Linked DNA regions of Thiosocius teredinicola. The protein of the gene in region 2 interacts with the protein of the main gene of each other region in a pairwise test. Links are inferred from orthologs where the notes say so. Each region holds a gene or a part of one and is shown on either strand. Other genes may lie near its edges. The genes, in order: cysM, accC and ribD.

The links.
Region 1: the proteins of accC (region 2) and cysM interact in binary tests that used the Escherichia coli proteins (3 or more experiments, as listed by UniProt). The link is inferred for Thiosocius teredinicola from one-to-one orthologs.
Region 3: the proteins of accC (region 2) and ribD interact in binary tests that used the Escherichia coli proteins (3 or more experiments, as listed by UniProt). The link is inferred for Thiosocius teredinicola from one-to-one orthologs.

What each region holds. Positions count from the first base shown.
Region 1 is NZ_CP019936.1:2,221,294-2,228,001, reverse strand. The notes cover bases 1,132-4,026. They hold cysM (cysteine synthase CysM), read right to left. Parts: upstream 3,079-4,026; coding sequence 2,185-3,078; downstream 1,132-2,184. Other genes in these bases: B1781_RS10715 (response regulator), read left to right, coding at 3,172-4,026; B1781_RS10725 (hypothetical protein), read right to left, coding at 1,448-2,182; rlmD (23S rRNA (uracil(1939)-C(5))-methyltransferase RlmD), read right to left, coding at 1,132-1,447. In the rest of the region: B1781_RS10735 (CYTH domain-containing protein), read right to left, coding at 1-113; more of rlmD, read right to left, coding at 116-1,131; more of B1781_RS10715, read left to right, coding at 4,027-5,583; pdxJ (pyridoxine 5'-phosphate synthase), read right to left, coding at 5,591-6,328; DNA repair protein RecO, read right to left, coding at 6,367-6,708. UniProt on the Escherichia coli protein: Two cysteine synthase enzymes are found. Both catalyze the same reaction. Cysteine synthase B can also use thiosulfate in place of sulfide to give cysteine thiosulfonate as a product.
Region 2 is NZ_CP019936.1:388,861-395,593, forward strand. The notes cover bases 1,775-4,694. They hold accC (acetyl-CoA carboxylase biotin carboxylase subunit), read right to left. Parts: upstream 3,945-4,694; coding sequence 2,604-3,944; downstream 1,775-2,603. Other genes in these bases: prmA (50S ribosomal protein L11 methyltransferase), read right to left, coding at 1,775-2,529; accB (acetyl-CoA carboxylase biotin carboxyl carrier protein), read right to left, coding at 3,949-4,398; aroQ (type II 3-dehydroquinate dehydratase), read right to left, coding at 4,437-4,694. In the rest of the region: tRNA dihydrouridine synthase DusB, read right to left, coding at 1-690; B1781_RS01825 (zinc-ribbon and DUF3426 domain-containing protein), read right to left, coding at 877-1,641; more of prmA, read right to left, coding at 1,651-1,774; more of aroQ, read right to left, coding at 4,695-4,871; B1781_RS01850 (TlpA family protein disulfide reductase), read right to left, coding at 5,023-5,580; protein-disulfide reductase DsbD, read right to left, coding at 5,577-6,733. UniProt on the Escherichia coli protein: This protein is a component of the acetyl coenzyme A carboxylase complex; first, biotin carboxylase catalyzes the carboxylation of the carrier protein and then the transcarboxylase transfers the carboxyl group to form malonyl-CoA.
Region 3 is NZ_CP019936.1:1,180,482-1,187,285, forward strand. Bases 2,193-5,183 are described here. They hold ribD (bifunctional diaminohydroxyphosphoribosylaminopyrimidine deaminase/5-amino-6-(5-phosphoribosylamino)uracil reductase RibD), read left to right. Parts: upstream 2,193-3,113; coding sequence 3,114-4,253; downstream 4,254-5,183. Other genes in these bases: glyA (serine hydroxymethyltransferase), read left to right, coding at 2,193-2,560; nrdR (transcriptional regulator NrdR), read left to right, coding at 2,614-3,117; B1781_RS05790 (riboflavin synthase), read left to right, coding at 4,324-4,986; B1781_RS05795 (patatin-like phospholipase family protein), read right to left, coding at 5,007-5,183. Also shown: bifunctional methylenetetrahydrofolate dehydrogenase/methenyltetrahydrofolate cyclohydrolase FolD, read right to left, coding at 1-336; more of glyA, read left to right, coding at 1,307-2,192; more of B1781_RS05795, read right to left, coding at 5,184-5,960; B1781_RS05800 (class II aldolase/adducin family protein), read right to left, coding at 6,127-6,741; ribBA (bifunctional 3,4-dihydroxy-2-butanone-4-phosphate synthase/GTP cyclohydrolase II), read left to right, coding at 6,795-6,804. UniProt on the Escherichia coli protein: Converts 2,5-diamino-6-(ribosylamino)-4(3h)-pyrimidinone 5'-phosphate into 5-amino-6-(ribosylamino)-2,4(1h,3h)-pyrimidinedione 5'-phosphate.

The DNA.
Region 1 (6,708 bases), 1.8 Mb from region 2 along the record:
GCAGACTGTTCGCCGCGCGCGAGGTAACCCTGGATCAAGCGTGTACTTTCGCCGACCTGTGCGCGCCACGCATCCGATTTGATCAGGAACTTGCGTTCAATCTCCTGTCCCACAGTTACCCCTTCTCAAACAAGGCGATCGATTCGACGTGCGCCGTGTGCGGAAACATATCCATGACACCGGCACTGACGAGACGGTAACCATACTTGCCCACCAACTCACCCGCATCGCGCGCCAAGGTGCCCGGATAACAGGACACGTACACAATGCGCTGCACGCCCATAACCGAGAGATACGGTAGCACCTGCAGTGCACCGCTGCGCGGCGGATCCAGCAGCACCTTGTTGAAACGCTGTTTCATCCACGGTTCGGCCTGCAGTTCGCCGTATAGGTCTGCCGTGTAGAAGGTGGCGTTGTGCAATCCATTACGTTCGGCGTTGGCCCGCGCGCGCTCCACCAAACCCGCATCGCCTTCGACGCCGACCACCGCGTTCGCGCTACGCGCGATCGGCAGCGTGAAATTGCCGATACCGCAGAATAAGTCCAGCACCTGGTCATCCGGCTGCGGATCCAGTAGATCCAAGGCGCGCGCCACCATCTTGCGGTTGATCTCGGTATTGACCTGGGTGAAGTCGCCGGGAAGGAATGACAGCGTGACATCGTAATCGGGCAAGGCGTAACGCAGGTCGACCTCAGCCGACAGCGGCACCACTGAATCCGGCCCACCCGGCTGCAGATAGAACACCACGTCGTTGGTCTGCTGAAAGCGGTTCAACGCCTGCTCGTCTTCGCCGCTGAGCGGTTCCAGAAGCCGCAGGATCAACACGCAACGATCGTCATCCATGGCCATTTCAATCTGCGGCACACGGTTGTTGATACTCAGTGATTCGATCAGTGCACTCAGCGCCGGCAGCAGCGTGCCGACGCGCGGATGCAACACCTCGCAGCGCGCCAGATCGGCAACATAGCTGGAGCCTCGCTCGCGAAAGCCGACCAGCACTTTTTCCTTGCGCGTGACGTTCTTGACGCCGAGCCGCGCCTTGCGCCGATACCCCCATGGCTCGTCGTTGACCAGTGGCGGCAGAATGCTGTCGGGCGCGACGCGGCCGATCTGTCGAAAGTTATCCAGCAATACACCTTGTTTGGCTGACACCTGGGCCGCCGAATCAAGATGCTGCAGACTGCATCCACCGCACACGCCGTAGTGTGCACAGCGCGGCTCGACCCGATCCGGCGATGCGCTGATGACCGAGACGACCTGGCCTTCGTCATGGTTGCGCCGCCGCTGCAGATAACGGAACTTGACCTGCTCTCCGGGCAGTGCGCCGTGGATGAACGTGGCCTTGCCGTCGACCCTGGCTACCCCGCGGCCGTCGTGACCCACGCTATCGATGACTGCATCGAACTCGCCTTCCGGCGGCCGTGCTCGTCTGCGCCTTCCACCCATTCAGGCCTCGCCCCAGGCAGCCAGAAACTCCGCCATATGTGTCTGCTCGCTCTTTGCCAGGGCGTCGCGCAACTTGACGATCACCCGGGCGCTGTCGTGCCGACTCATATCACCGGTTACCGTGAACAGCCGCAATGCCAGCAGATAGGTGTTGAGCGCGACGATGTCGCTGTGGGCCTGTACGTTGTCGTAGTTACCCTTCATCCAGCCGGCAATCACGCTGTCTTCATCATGGCTGAGCAGACCCGGAAAACCGAGCTTGCGCGACGTCTCATCGAGCGCCGGCAGATCAGTGGTGGTCGGCGACAACCAGCGCTGGATATCGAGATGAATGTCGGTGCCTTCGCGCAATGCCTGCCAGTAGGCGGGAAAGCTGAGCGTATGTTTGAGCGTGCGGAAATGGATCAACGGAATGGTGAGCCTGCTGCCGTCCCACGAAACCACCCGACCGTCGCGCAGCGTTGCCTTGTAGAACGCCTGCAGCATGTCCTCTTCGCTGTTCTGCCCGGCGTGCATCGATGTCAGATGCACGTTGTCGACCGAGTGCTGGATCAGGGTCATGCCGGCGATCGCGCGTTGATCCCAGCGCAGGTCCTCGTTCGAACCCGTCTGTTGCTTGCGGCGGTGAAACAGGACCTTGGATACCGACTTGTCGTCGAGGTCGTGCAGATTGAAAAGATCGCGCGTGGTTGCGGTATCCGGAACCGACGAGATGGCGAGCACCGAGAAACGCATGACTATTCCGAGGGAAAGATGCCGGTCGACAGATAGCGGTCACCCCGATCACAGACGATCGCGACGATCACCGCGTTCTCGACCTCTTCCGACAGACGCAGCGCGGCAGCCACGGCACCGCCGGACGATACGCCGCAAAAGATACCCTCTTCGGCCGCAAGTCGCCGCGTGGTCTCCTCGGCCTCTGGCTGGGATACGTCCATCTCGCGATCAACCAGCGAGGCATCAAAGATATCGGGGATGTATTCCACCGGCCAGCGACGGATACCCGGAATCGAGGCCCCTTCGGCCGGCTGCACACCGATAATCTGCGGACGTGGCGTCTGTTCCCGAAGGTAACGCGCGGTGCCGGTAATGGTCCCGGTGGTGCCCATGGCGCTGACGAAATGGGTCACCGTCCCGCCGGTATCCCGCCAGATCTCCGGACCGGTGGTTTCGTAGTGCGCCAGCGGATTGTCCGGATTGGCGAACTGGTTCAGCACCTTGCCTTTTCCCTCGCGTTCCATCTGCAGCGCGAGGTCGCGCGCCCCTTCCATGCCTTGCTCACGCGTCACCAGGATCAGCTCGGCGCCGTAAGCGCGCATCGAGGCCCGCCTTTCCACGCTGAGATTCTCCGGCATGATAAGGATCATGCGATAGCCGCGAATCGCGCAGACCATTGCCAGCGCGATGCCGGTGTTACCGCTGGTCGCCTCGATCAGCGTGTCACCCGGTTTGATGTCGCCACGTTCCTCGGCGTGCTTGATCATCGACAGGGCCGGACGATCTTTGACCGATCCCGCCGGGTTGTCGCCTTCCAATTTGACCAGCAAGGTATTGCTGGTATCGCCGGGTAGCCGTTGCAACCGCACCAGGGGCGTATTGCCGACACAGGATTCAATCGTGGGGTACTTCATCGGCTCAGTTTAAACAATCGATTACGCCAAAACGAGGTAGTATCTGCCAAACTTGTGCGTTTGAGGCCAGATTCGATTCGCCGGGGCTCCGATTTGCTGAAAATTCCAAAAGTCTTCCGCTCGGACAGCATCTATTATCGCACCTATTTCATTACCCTGGCGCCGTCGCTGGCCGCGCTGGGCGGTTTCGGCGTCTATGCCTGGCTCGGCGCCGACCAGCCCAATCTCGCGGTCGCCGGCCTGTTGGTCGTCCTCGGCGGACTCGCCGTCAGCCTGATCGTTGCCGCCGATCGCCTGCGCCACATGCTGCGCCCGATCGCGGTCGTCATCCGCGCCATGCAGCGGGTACGTGCAGGCGAACTCAACGTACAGATCCCCAACGCTGCCCGCGGTGAGATGGGTGAACTCGAGGCAGGCTTCAACGCCATGGCCCAGGAGATCGCCGCCGGCCAGGAACTGCTCCAGGAACGCATCGAGCAGGCCACGCGCGAGGCCCAGGAGAGCATGGAGGTGATCGAGATCCGCAACGCCGAGCTCGATCTGGCGCGCCGCCGGGCGATCGAGGCAAGCCGTGCCAAATCCGAGTTCCTGGCCAATATGAGTCACGAGATCCGCACGCCGATGAACGGCATCATCGGCTTCACCCGCCTGCTGGCCAAGACGGAGATGAACGACAAGCAGCGCGATTTCGTGCTGACCATTCAGAAATCCGCCAGCTCGTTGCTGCGTATCGTCGACGATATCCTGGATTTCTCCCAGCTCGAGTCGGGCAAACTTGTGCTCAGCCACGAGCCGTTCAGTCTGCGCGAATGCGTCGAGAGCGCCGTGACCCTGTGGGCGCCGCAGGCGCATGCCAAGCACCTGGAACTGGTGTCCATGGTTTACAACGATGTGCCCGACCACCTGGTCGGCGATGAGACCCGCATCATCCAGATCATCAACAACCTGGTCAGCAATGCCGTCAAGTACACCGACCGTGGCGAGATCGTCGTGCGGGTGATGCTCGACGAGGAGGAGGCGCACAAGATCGGGGTCACGTTCGCTGTCAGCGACACCGGCATCGGCATACCCCTCGGCGAGCAGCAACGCCTGTTTCTGGCGTTCGACCAGGGTAGCTCGACTACCAACCGGCTGTTCGGCGGCACCGGGCTGGGGCTGAGCATCTGTCATTCGCTGGCCGAAGCGATGGACGGCCATGTCAACGTCACCAGCCGACTCGGTGAGGGCTCAGTGTTTCGGGTAACCATCAAGCTCGACCTCGACCCTGATGCACCACCGGTTCGTCACTCGCCGCCCCTGAACCGTCGCGGTCTGTTGATCGAAAAACACGATCTGTCGCGCATCGCTTTGCGCAACTCGCTCAACGACATGGGACTTGCAGTCGACGACTACCCGCAATATTCGGTAATACCCACCCTCGAGCTCGATCGCTACGCCCTGGTCGCACTCGGCTGCAACGATGACGAAGACAATATCCGCGAGTGCCTCGAGCAGATTCGAGGGCTGAGCGGCGAGCAGGCGTTGCCGGTCATCGCCCTGGTATCGAGTTCGGATGAAGAGGTGCTGAACCGGTTCGTTGCCGCGGGCGCCCGCTTCTGTTTGAGTAAGCCACCGCAACTGCATCACTTGCAGGAGAGCCTCCGCGGTTGTCTGCGGGCCGGCAAAGTGGCGCCGCAGAATGTATCCGCAAATCACACCCAACCATCGGACAACGCGCCCGTCGACCACCAGCATGTGCTGCAGGGAAAGCTGTGCCTGGCCGCCGATGACCACCCGATCAACCTGCAACTGATCGTTCACCTGCTGACCGATATGGGTGCCGAAGTACTCAAGGCGACCGACGGCGACGAAGCGGTGGAACTGGCCCGGCAACATCCGATCGATATGGCATTTCTCGACGTTCACATGCCGCGCATGAACGGTCTGGAGGCGGCACGCCGCATCCAATCGCTCTACCCGGGCAAACCGGTACCGATCATCGCGCTCACCGCGGATGTCGCGGAACGCAATCAGCGCGAGATCGCGCGCGCCGGCATCCAGCGTTTTCTGATCAAGCCGGTCAGCGATGAAGACCTGCGCAAGACCGTTGTCGAATTGGTCGACGGCAGCAGCGGACAGGCCGGCTTCATCAATGCCAGCGCGCAGACCCTGCCCGAGAACGATTGGCCGGTGCGCGACCAAGCGCAGGCGCTGCGGATTGCGGGTGGCTCGGAAAGCATTGCGCGCAAGCTGTTCGAAGAGCTGCGTCGTGAACTGCCGACAACCATCGATGCGCTGCGTCAGAACCTCACCGAAAAGAACTGGTCGGAGCTTTGGCAGTTATCGCACCGCTTGCACGGCGCCTCGGCAGTCTGTGGCGTGCCGGCGTTGTACCACGCCTTGGGAGAGCTGCAGCCGGCGATTACGCTGGAAGACGATTCTGCCGTCAGCATGCTGCTTGAACGCGTGATCCACGAAGCCCAACGTATTATCGAACTCGAGTCCTACGAAGCCGACAACCCTTGATTTGGGATCAGCCCTCAGGCGGTTGCAACAGGGCTTTCATATCCGCGACCGCGGCATGCAGGCCACTGAAAACCGCACGACTGACGATCGCGTGACCGATATTGAATTCCAGGATGCCATCGATGGCGGCGACGTCCTTGATGTTGTGATAGTCGAGCCCGTGTCCGGCGTTGACCTGCAGACCCAGTTGCAGACCCTGCGAGACGGCATTCGCGATGCGCGCCAGATTGTCGTGCCGCGCGACCGAATTGGCGGCCTCCGCGTAGTGGCCGGTATGGATCTCGACAACCGGCGCACCGATCTCAGTCGCTGCTTCGAGCTGGCGCGAATCGGCATCGATGAACAATGAGACACGCACGCCGGCATCGGCAAGCGCGGCACAATAGTCTTTAAGATACGACACGCTCGACGCAGCATCGAGACCGCCTTCTGTGGTCAACTCTTCGCGGCGTTCCGGTACCAGGCAGCAGTCCGCGGGCCGCACGCGTTTGGCGATCTCCAACATCTCTGACGTCGCGGCCATCTCCAGGTTCATACGCGTCTGCAAAATGTCGGCGAGCATGTCGACGTCGCGATCCTGGATATGGCGGCGGTCTTCGCGCAGGTGCAAGGTAATCGAATCGGCACCTGCCTGTTCGGCGACCAATGCCGCCTGGACCGGTTCCGGATAGCGTGTGCCGCGAGCCTGTCGCAAGGTGGCCACGTGATCGATGTTCACGCCCAGCAGTCTTTCGTATCGTTTCATCTGAAGTTCATTGGTTCAAACGGCGTACGTGCCTGATATCAACGGAACAGTTCCCGACTGCGCAATGGTCGCCCATCGAGATGATGATGCAGCACGCGCCGCATCAGCTGACGCGACTCACGCAGGCCGGAATCATCAAACACAAGATCGTCGCGCAGCGCCAACAGTGTCGCGCCCGACACTGCGTTATCACCGGTAGAAACCGGAGCCGCTCCATGATGGATATCGTAAGTGTAACGTCGGTCCGAAACAATCGATTGACCATTGACGTCTCTGTCGAGTATCAGGCCCAGCCCCAGGTGGCGCAACAGGCGCACCTCGAAGCGTCGCAATGTCGGTTCGATTGCCGCGTCCTTGTGCAACGATCCCAGCGCCGCGGC
Region 2 (6,733 bases):
TCGGCCTTGCGCCGCGCGTCCGACCATCAGCGCATCGGCGCCGCTTACAGACAGCACATCGGCGGCTTTGCGCGGTGAGTCGATGTCGCCGTTGGCGATCACCGGAATCGTCACTGCATTCTTCACCTGCCGCACGGTGTCGAATTCAGCCTCGCCGCGAAACCCGCATGCCCGCGTGCGGCCGTGTACGGCGATCGCCGCGATACCGGCATTCTGCGCCAAGTGTGCGATCTGTGGCGCGTTGCGATTGTGCGCATCCCACCCGGTGCGCATCTTCAGTGTGACCGGCACCTCAACCGCCGCAACCACGGCGTCGAGAATTCGCTTTACCAGGTCTTCGTCGCGCATCAGCGCCGAACCGGCAGCCACCTTGCACACCTTCTTGGCTGGACAGCCCATGTTGATGTCGATGATCTGTGCACCGTGGGCGACGTTTACGCGTGCCGCTTCGGCCATGCGTTGCGGCTCGGTGCCGACAATCTGCACTGAGATCGGGCCGGGTTCGCCTTTGTGATCGAGTCGCCTGACGGTCTTGCGGGTGCCATACAGACTCGCGTCGGCCGTGATCATTTCCGATACGGCGAGTCCGGCTCCCAGGCGACGGCACAGGGCGCGAAACGGACGGTCGGTGACACCGGCCATGGGCGCCACGATCAAATTGTTGTCAAGTTGATGTGGACCGATTCGCACGTCGATTGATGGCCTCAACAATTCCAGCGTCGCCTCGCTTCGCAAGCCGTTCGCGGTCTCTGCGTACCGTCTGGCTGCGCTGTTGTTATCCGCGCCGTTTTTTTTGTTCGGCAGGAGGTCGACAGGGGGACGCTATGTTACGCCGAAATGACAGGTGCGCAAGTAGAGAAGTATGACAATTCGACGCTATAGAAAGTCGATTGCAAAGCCGGTTGCCTGGTACCCGGGATCTTCAAAATCCAGGCTGATAGTGATTACTTCGCCCGCATCGATAACGCGATCTTTGGGCGGTGGTGGGTAAAGATATTCGCGTGGCGTCAGACGACGTCTAACCAACACCAACCCGTTGGTGTTCATCAACGACAATTGAATGTCCGGCAACGGTTGAGCGGTGTCTGCATCGTTACGGATGCGTGCATTCAGCGTTAATGAACTGGCAACGTTCTCCGTGGGCTGGATGTCGCGATAAACGATGATGAACTTGTTTGGCGCGTGAACCAGACTGGGTCTGCATTCGATAAATTCGCAAACCGGTTCGAGCAGCGGAAATTGGCGAAGCAGCAGCTCGCGGTTCTGCCAGGCAAGCTGCATGGCCAACGCGGCGACCAATATCACGGCCAATGTCACGTACAGGGCGCCGAACCTCGATTTCTTCTCGTACAGGGTGTCCAAGACATCAAGTGCGGCCTCGGGCGACGCCTGTAGCGCCGGCAAATCGCCATCGAGTGCCTGCGGTTGCGGCGAGGATTCTTGTGGTGCGGTGGCGCCTTTGTCGCGCGCGCGCTCTCCCGGATGCGAATCGGGCGCACGGTCGGACGGAGGTTCGCCGACGCCGTCGAGTGCGTCGAACAAAGTATCGCAGGCGGAACAGCGCGTAAGACCTTCGGATTCGAGAAGATCGCTCGCTTTGACGTTGTTCAGCGTTTGGCATTTCGGACAATAGGTCTTCACGTATTGCCTCTACGACGACCGGCCATGTAGCAGCACCCAGTCTTCTTTGTGTTTGATGGGGCCGAAGTGTAAACGTTTTGTGTAAGCCTGCATGACGCTGTCGGCCTGTTCGCGCAGGATACCCGACATCACCAGGTCGCCGTCGGCTGCCACCAGCGGTTCGATCTGTGGCGCGAGTTCGATCAACACGTTGGCGAGGATGTTGGCCAGCACCAGGTTGGCTTGCCGCGGTTCGAACACCGAACTGTGAAACACCTCGAGCCGGTCCTCGACACCATTGCGCCTGGCGTTGTCCAAGGTTGCCGTCAATGCCTGCGGATCATGGTCGATGGCCACCGCGTGAGCGGCGCCCAACTTCAGTGCGGCGATCGCCAGAATCCCTGAGCCGCAGCCGAAATCGATCACCGATTTGCCGGTTACGGAATGGCCGTCGAGCCATTCGAGGCAGAGCGCGGTGGTCGGGTGTGTGCCGGTACCGAACGCCAGGCCGGGATCGAGGTCGAGAATGACCGCGTCGGGCTGTTCCACCTGGTGACCGGTAGGTCTGATCCACAGGCGTTCGCCGAATTGCATGGGTTTGAACAAGTCGAGCCAGGCGCGTTCCCAGTCCCGGTCGTCGATACGTTCGAGCGTGAGGTGGCGGCTGACGTCTGCCGACAATGCCTGGTTGATCGCACTGCGCAAGCTGTCGGCATCGGTGTCGTGTTCGAACAGCCCGGTCACCCGGGTCGCCTGCCACAGCGGCGTTGCTCCCGGCGCGGGTTCGAGCATGGGTTCGTCACCGGCATCTCCCAGGGTGACGGCCACGGCGCCTAGGTTTTCGAACAACAGTTCGATGAGGGGGGCGCGTGATTTGTCGACAGTCAGATGAGCTTGCAGCCAGGTCATGGCGGCATTCTACGTGGAAAGTCAGGCCGGGTGGTGCGTCGCGCCCGGTTCGCCCGCCGCACCGCTCGCCTGCCTTACAAGCCGAGCTTCTTTTCCAGGTAGTGGATGTTCATGCCGCCCGCGGCGAAGTTCTCGTCGACCATGATCTCAGCCTGCAACGGGATGTTCGTCTTGATGCCGTCGATAACCATTTCAGACAGAGCGGTACGCATCCGGGCGATGGCGACATCGCGCGTCTCGCCGTGCGTGATCAGCTTGCCGATCATCGAGTCGTAGTAGGGCGGCACGCGATAACCGTTGTAGATGTGCGTGTCGACGCGCACGCCGGGTCCACCGGGGATATGCAGTTGGGTGATGTCGCCCGGGCTCGGCATGAAGTTCTTCGGGTCTTCCGCGTTGATGCGGCATTCCACGGCGTGACCGCGGAACTTGATGTCGTCCTGTGTGTAGCTCAGCGGCTCGCCGCTGGCGATCAGCAGTTGTTCCTTGACGATGTCGACGCCGGTGATCATCTCGGTGACCGGGTGCTCGACCTGCACGCGGGTGTTCATTTCGATGAAGTAGAACTCACCGTTCTCATACAGAAACTCGAAGGTGCCCGCGCCGCGGTAACCGATCTGGCGGCAGGCTTCGGCGCAACGCCCGCCCATGCGCTGGCGCAGCTCATCGCTGATGCCCGGCCCCGGGGCCTCCTCGACCACCTTCTGGTGACGGCGCTGCATCGAACAATCGCGCTCGCCCAGGTGAATGGCGTTGCCGTGCATGTCGGCCAACACCTGGAATTCCACGTGGCGCGGGTTCTCCAGATACTTCTCCATATAGACCGTTTCGTTGCCGAACGCAGCGCCCGCCTCGGCCTTGGTCAGCGAGATCGCGCTGAGCAGCGAGGCCTCTGAATGCACCACCCGCATGCCGCGCCCGCCGCCGCCACCGGCGGCTTTGACGATCACCGGATAGCCGATGTCGCGCGCCAGGTGCAGGGTGCGTTCGTCGTTGTCGTCGAGCGGCCCGTCCGATCCGGGTACCGTGGGTACGCCGGCTTCCTTCATGGCCTCGATCGCGGTGATCTTGTCACCCATCAGGCGGATCGTTTCGGGTTTGGGGCCGATGAACACGAAGCCGGATTGCTCGACCCGCTCAGCGAAATCGGCGTTCTCCGACAGGAAGCCATAGCCTGGGTGAATGGCCTGGGCATCGCACACCTCGGCGGCGCTGATCAGGGCCGGCACGTTGAGGTAGCTGGCTGCAGATGCGGCCGGACCGATGCACACCGATTCGTCGGCGAGGCGTACGTGTTTCAGATCTCGGTCGGCTTCAGAGTGAACGGCGACGGTGCGCACGCCCAGTTCCCGACACGCGCGCAGAATGCGCAGCGCGATCTCGCCGCGGTTGGCGATAACGATTTTTTCAAACATGCGATCAACCAATCACGAAGAGTGGTTCGTTGTACTCCACCGGCTGGCCGTTTTCGACGAGCACCTCGATGACTTTGCCGGCCTTGTCCGATTCGATCTGATTCAGGATCTTCATCGCTTCGATGATGCACAGCGTTTCGCCCGGCGCGACCGACTGGCCTTCGGTCACGAAGGGTTTGGCGCCTGGCGAGGGTGCGCGGTAGAAGGTGCCGACCATCGGCGAACGGATCACGTGGCCCTGTGGCTCGGCCGGTGCCTCCGGCTTGGCGGCGGCTGCCGATTCTGCCGCTACTGGTGCTGCCGCCATAACCTGGGGCGTGGCCGCCATCATCGCCGGGGCGATGGTGCTGGCGCGGCTGATGCGTACCGACTCTTCGCCTTCGTGTATCTCGATTTCGGCGACGTCGGACTCTTCGAGCAATTCGATCAGTTTTTTGACTTTACGGATATCCATCAGGATGTTTTCTCAATTCGCGGAGTTTCTCGAACCGTTCAATCGGCCAGCCGGCTCAGGGCGGCGGCGAGTGCAAGTTCGTAACCCTGTGCGCCCAGTCCGCTGATCACGCCGACGGCGACGTCGGACAGATAGGACTGGTGGCGAAACGATTCGCGGGCGAATACGTTTGACAGGTGCACTTCGATGAACGGGATGGCGACCCCCAGCAGGGCATCGCGCAGGGCGATGCTGGTGTGGGTCAGGGCGGCGGGGTTGATCAGGATGAAGTTCACCCCTTCGGTGCCCGCAGCGTGGATTCTGTCGATAATTGCGTATTCGGCGTTGCTCTGAAAGAAGCTGAGCTGATGGCCAGTCGCCAGCTCGACGAGGCGTGCTTCGATGTCGGCGAGGGTGTCTTGTCCATAAACCGCAGGCTCGCGCGAACCCAGCAGGTTCAGGTTTGGCCCGTTCAGGACAAGAATGTGCGCCATGTTAACGTCGATTCCTCAAGCGCGTTTGTGTGACCAAAGCGTTGCTCTTGCAGGGATTTGTGCCGAAAAGGCTGTAATTTGCCCGCAATTGTCGACCAAGTTGAGGGTTTTGTCTAGGGCTGGGCTTCCTTTGTGCGCCCTTTATCCGCGATCAGCCGCGGCCGCGGTGTTGCAGCAGCACGGGTTCGAGGTTTTCGCGCTTCAGGCCGCCGGTGTGACGCATCACAATCGTGCCGTCGGGCGCGGCGACCACGGTGAACGGCAGGCCGCCGGAGCGGTTGCCGAGCCTGCGCGACAGGACGGTGGCCTCGATGCCGCCGATCAGGATCGGGTAGTTGACGCCGAATTCGTTGGCGAACTCGCGCGTGGGTTCGACCTCGTCGATCGCGATGCCGATGAACTGCACCTGTTCGCCGAACTCTTGCTGCAACTCGACGAACAGTGGCGTCTCTTCGCGACACGGCAGGCACCAGGTCGCCCAGAAGTTCACGACGACGAGTTTGCCGGCATAGTCGGACAGGCTGCGTTTGCTGTTGTGCAGGTCCGGGTAGCTGGCATCGGGCAGCGAGTCGACGACCACCACCTCTTTCTCGATCAGTTTTGCGGCGTCTGCCGTCTTCTGTTGCTCGTAGCTTCGCCAGGCGAATCCGACCCCGGCGCCGATCAGCGTACAGACGACAGTGAGGACGAACAGCTTGTTGATTTTCACGGTGATATCGCTTGTGCCACGTGCTCGGCAAATCCCTGCGGGCCTTTGAATCCGAGCAGACGCAAGTGCCTACGCTCATTGCCATCGGGTCCCCAGAATATCATTGCCGGCGGTGCAGGAATGCCGATGCGTTCCTGTAGTGCCTTGTCGGCGTCATCCTGACGAGTCACGTCGGCCTGCAGCAACACCATCTGCGACATGCCTTGCTGTACCTTCGCGTCGGGGAAGGTCTCGCGTTCCATCTGTTTGCAGTAGGTGCACCAGTCGGCGTAGAAATCGAGCATGACCGGTTTGCCTTGTGCCTTGGCCGCGGCCAGTTCACGGTCGAGATCAGCGTTGCTCTTGATCTGTTTGAAGGTGGCATGCTCGGCCTGACCGGCTATCGCGCCGCCGGCGAACACGCCGCGCAGCGGTTGCACGGTGTCCTTGCTGCCCAGTGCGGCGCCGATCAGGAAGGTTGCGCCATAGATTACCGCGGCCAGGCCCACACCTTTCCATAGTTTGCGCCAACCACCAGCCTCGGCATGCAGCGGCTCGATCGCGCCCATGTAGATGCCCGAGCCGATCAGCAGCAGGCCCCAGGCCAAGAGGATGATCATCTCTGAGATATAGGTCGGCGCGAGGCGTTCGAGCATCGTCAGCGCGACGCCCAGCATCAGCACGCCGAACACCGCCTTGACCGCATCCATCCAGGCGCCGGCGCGTGGCAGCAGCTTGCCGGCCGAGGCGCCGATCAGCAGCAGCGGTATGCCCATGCCGATACCCATGGCGAACAAGGCCGTGCCGCCGAGTACGCCGTCGCCGGTCTGGCTGATGAAGATCAGTGCACCGGCCAACGGCGGGGCGAGGCACGGGCCGACGATCAGCGCCGACAACAGGCCCATGACCGCGACGCCGGTATAACTGCCGCCTTTCTGGCGGTTACTGATCTCGGTGAGTCGGCTCTGGATACTCGACGGCAACTGCAGTTCGTAGAAGCCGAACATCGACAGCGCGAGGGCGACGAAGATCAGGGCGAATGCAATCAGCCAGGCAGGCTGCTGCAGCGTGGTCGACAGATTGACGCTGAAAACGCCGACCAGGATGCCGGCGATGGTATAGGTCACCGCCATCGCCAGCACGTAGATCAGCGACAGGGTGAACGCCTTGCGGG
Region 3 (6,804 bases), 790 kb from region 2 along the record:
CTCGGTCACCGCATCTTCGTCGATCTGCTCAGGCAGCGGAAGCTGCACCAGGATGCCGTCGACCTCGTTGCGGCCGTTCAGCTCGTCGATCAGTCGGAGGAGTTCGTCCTGGCTGGTCTCCTTGGGGAGTTCGATCAGTTCGGAATGGAAGCCGACTTGTTCGCAGGCCTTCTGTTTGTTGCGCACATAGACCTGGGATGCCGGGTTTTCGCCGACCAGCACCACCACAAGACCCGGAGCGCTCTGCCCGGAGGCGAGCCGCTCGGCGACGCGGTGCTTGATCTTTTCGCGGAGGTCGGCGGCGATGGCCTTGCCGTCGAGAATCTGTGCGCTCATCGGGTTTCCTGCTGTGCTGTCCGGCAATTCGAGGGGCAAACCGGCATGATACCAGAGTGCCTCGCCTCGATTGACGCCATTGTGGGCCGCCCGTATCATATGGCGCCTTCGCAAATTGGCGAAGACCTATTCGGGGTATAGCGCAGTCTGGTAGCGCGCCTGCTTTGGGAGCAGGATGTCGGGAGTTCGAATCTCTCTACCCCGACCAGATTTGAGTGTTGCTGGCGGGCCATGTGCAATGCCCGGCTGGCAGCACGGTAGGGCGAGAGAGATGAGAACTCCCGAAGGGAGTTTGATAAAAAACGACAGGACGTCGTTTTTAACGGCCGCAGGCCGGCCCATAGGGCGAAATGCAGGAAGTATTTCGTAGAAAAAACGACAGGACGTCGTTTTTGACGGCCGCAGGCCGGCCCGCAGGGCAAAATGCAGGACAGCATTTTGCAATCTCTCTACCCCGACCAGATTTAAGTGGTGCCAGCGGGCCATGTGCAATGCCCGGCTGACAGCACGGACCAATTTTCGGGTACATTCCTGAATACGGCCCCGATAGCTCAGTTGGATAGAGCAACGGACTTCTAATCCGTAGGTCGGGGGTTCGAATCCTCCTCGGGGCGCCATTCATCCCGCGGGGTGATCGCAAAAACAGGCTGAACGGGCCTGGTTCGATGCACGCATCGAGCAAAACCGGTTCAATGGTGGGCGTAGCTCAGTTGGTAGAGCCCTGGTTTGTGGCACCAGTGGTCGTGGGTTCGAGCCCCATCGTCCACCCCATACATCGCGAGACAAGCGGCGGCCGTCAGGCGCCGCTTTTTTCGTTTTCGGGGCCGCCGACACCCCATTCCGGCCGGGTTGACGGTATCCCTGTTCTCCATCAGACTTTCCGTTTCCCCGGGGCCTTTTGGCTGCTCCGGCCGAGCGGCCCCGTACAGGGGCCGTTTGCATTTTGAATACACGCGAGACGAGGTGGTCGATGTTCAGCAAAGACATGAAGATTGAAGGCTACGATGACGAGCTTTTTGCAGCCATCAAAGCCGAGGAGCGTCGGCAGGAAGAACACATCGAACTGATCGCCTCCGAGAACTACACCAGCCCGCGCGTGATGGAGGCCCAGGGTTCGGTGCTGACCAACAAGTACGCCGAAGGTTATCCGGCCAAGCGTTATTACGGCGGCTGTGAATACGTCGATAAGGCCGAGCAACTCGCTATCGATCGTGCCAAGAAGCTGTTTGGCGCCGACTATGCCAACGTGCAGCCGCACTCCGGCTCGCAGGCCAACTCGGCGGTGTTCATGGCGCTGTGTCAGCCGGGCGACACCATCCTCGGTATGAGCCTGGCGCATGGCGGCCACCTGACGCATGGCGCCAAGCCGAACTTTTCCGGCAAGATCTATAACGCCGTGCAGTATGGCCTGAATCCGGAGACCGGCGAGATCGATTACGACGAGGTCGAGCGACTCGCGCGTGAGCACAAGCCGAAGATGATCATCGCCGGTTTCTCGGCCTACTCGCGCATCGTCGATTGGCAGCGCTTCCGCGCCATCGCCGACGAGGTCGGAGCCTACCTGTTCGTCGACATGGCACACATCGCCGGTCTGGTCGCTGCCGGCATCTACCCGAGCCCGGTTCAAATCGCCGACGTCACCACGACGACGACGCACAAGACCCTGCGCGGCCCGCGTGCCGGCCTGATCCTGGCCAAAGCCAATGAAGAGGTCGAGAAGAAGCTCAACTCGGCGGTCTTCCCCGGTGGGCAGGGCGGCCCGCTGATGCATGCCATCGCGGCCAAGGCGGTAGCGTTCAAAGAGGCGATGGAGCCGGCGTTCGTCGAATATCAGAAGCAGGTCGTCAAGAACGCGCAGGTCATGGCGCAGGTGTTCATGGATCGCGGCTACGATGTCGTATCCAAGGGTACCGACGATCACCTGTTCCTGGTCAGCTTCATCGAGGCCGGCCTGACCGGTAAAGACGTCGACGCCTGGCTGGGCGCGGCCAACATCACGGTCAACAAAAACGCCGTGCCCAACGATCCGCAATCGCCGTTCGTCACGTCGGGTATCCGTGTCGGCACGCCGGCCGTCACCACGCGTGGCTTCGGCGAAAACGAGTGCCGCGACCTGGCGGGCTGGATGTGCGATGTGATCGACGCGCGCGGCAGTGATGAGGTCATCGCCAAGGTCAAAGACAAGGTGTTGACCATCTGCAGCAACTACCCGGTCTATCGCTGAGCCTCAGCGGCACAAGCTGCGACCGGATGACGAGACAGGTCGGGAACTGAACGATGCGTTGCCCCTTCTGCGGCGCCCAGGACACCAAGGTCGTCGACTCGCGCCTGCACGGCGACGGCGACCAGGTGCGGCGTCGCCGTGAATGCACCGTTTGCAAGGAACGCTTCACGACCTACGAAGGCGCCGAGTTGAACCTGCCGCGGGTGGTCAAGAGCGACGGGCGGCGGGTTATCTTCGATGGGCGCAAGCTGCGCGCCGGCATCGAACGCGCACTCGAAAAGCGTCCCGTTTCGACCGAGGCCACCGATGCCGCCATCAATCACATCATGCGTAAACTGATGGCCGGCGGTGAGGCCGAGGTGTCTTCGCGCAAGATCGGCGAGCTGGTCATGGATGAGCTCAAGGGCTTGGACCAGGTCGCCTTCGTGCGCTTTGCCTCGGTCTACCGCCAGTTCGAAGACGTCAACGCGTTTCGCGAAGAGATCGAGAAGCTGGAGAAGCAGCTGTCGCCCGAGGCGCGGCGTCACCAGCTCGACCTGCTCGATCCGGAAAAATGACCGCCGTATTTAACGACGACGATCATCGTTACATGGCGCGCGCACTGCGCCTGGCCGAACGCGGCCTGTACACCACCGATCCCAATCCGCGCGTCGGCTGCGTGCTGGTGAGAGACGGGCGGGTGGTCGGCGAGGGCTGGCACCGCAAGACCGGTGAGCCGCATGCCGAACGCATCGCGCTGGCTGCCGCCGGCGATGCCGCACGCGGCGCCACGGCCTATGTCACGCTCGAACCGTGCTCACACCACGGTCGCACACCGCCGTGTGCCGATGGCCTGATCGAAGCGGGCGTGGCGCGCGTTGTCGCGGCCATGACCGACCCCAATCCCCAAGTCGCCGGTGACGGTCTGCAACGCCTGCGCGATGCCGGCATCTCGGTAGATGTGGGCCTGCTCAAAGCGGATGCCATGGCGCTCAACCCCGGTTTCGTCAAGCGCATGACAAGCGGCGTGCCGCTGGTGCGCTGCAAGTTGGCGATGAGCCTCGACGGGCGCACCGCGATGGCCAGCGGCGAGAGCAAATGGATCACCGGCGAGGATGCGCGTCGCGATGTGCAATTGCTGCGCGCGCGCAGCAGCGCGGTGCTGACCGGCGTATTGACCGTCATGGCAGACGATCCGTCGATGAACGTTCGCCTGCCGGTGGCTGATCTGCCGGGCGTCGAGTCTGAAGCCTATCTGCGTCAGCCGCTGCGCGTCGTGCTCGATACCCGGCTGCGCACCTTGCCGCGTGCCCGCCTGCTGCAACTGGCGGGCGACGTACTGATCGTCTGCGGTCAGGGCGCGTCGCAAGACAGCGAAGACGAACTGCGTGCCGCCGGTGCCGACGTGTTGCGTCTGCCGCAACTGGGCGGACGTATCGATCTGACGGCGTTGCTCAAGGCGCTGGCGCAGCGCGGTATCAACGAGTTGTTGATCGAGAGCGGCGCCACGCTCGCCGGCAGTGCCCTGTCGGCAGGCATCGTGGACGAGTTGATCGTGTACATGGCGCCGCACCTGATGGGGGATGCCGCGCGTGGCCTGGTGCACCTGCCGGGTATCGAACGCATGGCGCAACGGGTGGCGCTTGAGTTTGCCGATGTGCGCCGGGTCGGTGCCGACCTGCGTCTGACACTGCGCCCACTGGCGCGCGATTGATCGAGATCGTCTGCGCCGCGTCGAACGCGTAACATTCTTTTATCTCGAGCAGTAACGCCGGAGGCAGTCTATGTTCACGGGAATCATCCAGGCCATTGGCGAGGTCGCCGATCTGCAGCAGCGCGGCGGCGACGTGCGTCTGCGCGTTCTGACCGGCAAGCTGGATCTGTCGGATGTCGAGCTGGGCGACAGCATCGCGGTCAATGGCGTGTGCCTGACGGCGGTCGATCTGCCCGGCGACGGTTTCGTGGCCGACGTGTCGCGCGAAACATTGTCATTGACCAGCCTCGGCCAGCTCGGCTCAGGCAGCAAGGTCAATCTGGAAAAGGCGTTGACCCTGGCGACGCGCCTCGGTGGTCATTTGGTTAGCGGGCATGTCGACGGTCTGGGCAAGGTCGTCGAGCGCCACGACGATGCGCGTTCGGTGCGGTTTTCGATCGAGGCGCCGACGGAGTTGGCGCGCTACATCGCACACAAGGGTTCGATCACGGTCGACGGCACCAGCCTGACTGTCAACGCCGTCGACGGTTGCCGTTTCGAACTGAATATCGTGCCGCACACCCTGCAGGAAACCATCATGGGTGGCTATGGCGTCGGCAGTAAGGTCAATCTCGAGGTGGACCTGGTGGCACGCTATCTCGAACGCCTGTTGCTCGGCGACAAGGCGGCCGAACCAGGTGCTGGATCGATCGACATGGACCTGCTGGCGCGAACGGGCTTTCTTAAGGGCTGACGCGCAGCCTGCCAGCCCGTCTAATCGTGATTCGGAAGTTGGCCGTTGTCGGCCGAGAAGCGATCGAGCGCGACCTGGGCCCAGTATTCACCGGCCGCGATCACCTCTGCGGCACGGTAGAACTCGTGTGCCCCACAGGTGTCGATCGGGATCTCGATCAACAGGTCCGGCGGGTAGGCGGCGAGCATGCAGCGCGCGATGCTGGCCTGCATGGCGTCGAGCGATAACAGCGCCGTATCGGTGATCGACAGGTTCGGCCCTTGCTCTGTCTCGTCGTTGTCGAAACCGAGGCGTTCCTGCAACTGGTCGATGAACTCCTCGATCTTCTTCTGGTAGCGGTGTTTCTCCCTGGCGGGTTTCTGCGGCGTTTTCATTTCCCGTCTTTGCAGCCGGTTGCTGCCGCCCATGTGCTTCGGTACGCCGGACAGGCTCACCGCGATCACCGCGTCGGTCGGATCCTGCAGCGTTGGGGCGATCGGCACCGGATTCAGGATGCCGCCATCGAGCAGGGGGCGGCCGTTGATCATGTGTGGTGTCATAACCGTGGGAACGGCAATCGACGCGCGGATGGCGTCGAACAGGTCGCCCTTGGTCAACCAGACCTCTTTGCGTGCGAGTACGTCGGTCGCAACGATCGTCAGCGGGGTCGGCAGGTCTTCGATCTTGTGACGGCCGACGAAATCCTGCAGCGTCTCCATGATCATCTGGCCCTTGAGCATACCGGCGCCGCGCCAGGCGATGTCGAGATAGCGCAGCACGTTGAATTCGGTCAGTTCTTCGACCCATTCGGCATACTCATCGAGCTTGCCGGCGGCATAGAAGCCGCCGATGAGTGCGCCGATCGAGCTGCCGGCAATGGCACCAATCTTCCAGCCGTTGCGCTCCAGCGCCCGGATAACGCCGATGTGCGCCAGGCCGCGCGCGCCGCCGCTGCCGAGGACCAGCGAAATTGTTTTCTTGTCGGATGTGTTCACAGCCGTTCCGGTGTCTACCTGGGGTGATCATTGCGCTGGCACGATCGGTATTGCACGCCGTTGCCAGGCAAGTCTTATTGTCTCATGGGCTGCATGCAGCCGGGCAGCGGTTTCGCGGCTATGTAACGGCTCGTCTCTTGCCGTTATCGACGCCGCACGCCGCGTTTCAAGCAACGCGTTGGTAGGTGGCGAGCAGTAGTTCGCCGGCCTCGTCGAGGTCTTTGCCGTAGGCCACGATGCCGTCTTCGTGTCCGCCCATCGAGAAGATGCCCTTGGCGGGTGCGCCATCGGCGCGCACCAGGCGGTCGACTTCGGCTGCCATCGCGGGTGTGCCGTAGCCGGCCGTGGGGTCGGTCTGTGCCAGCCCGAGTCGCTGTGCATTCGTCCAGATCACAGGGGTGTGGACGTGGATCACGGCATTGGCATGCGGCAATGCCCGGTAGATCTGGCCATGCGTCATCGCCTCGGACGAGGGCGGGGTGGGGCCGCTTGCCGACAGGGCGTTGGCGTCGATGTCGAAATCGTGCACCCACGCAAGGTCCTGATCGCTCAGCCGGTTCTTTCCGCCGGTCTGGGTGCCGGTGATGATGAAGCCGTGCGCGATGCGCAGGCTGATGTTGCCGTAGGCGTAGCCGCCGTAGCGACCCCGCGACTGGCCGATCAGCTCGCGTGCGCGGCAGCGGCCAAACCAGTCGAACAACGGTTTGAGGTCGGCGTCGGCCGGTAGCGGGCCGGGCCGGTAGTCGAGTTTGTACTGGATGACGCCCTCAGATTCTGTCATTGGGGGTGGCTCTACTGTTAAACTGCACCGTTTGCCGAATTCGTCGCATTATCATGGCTCTGA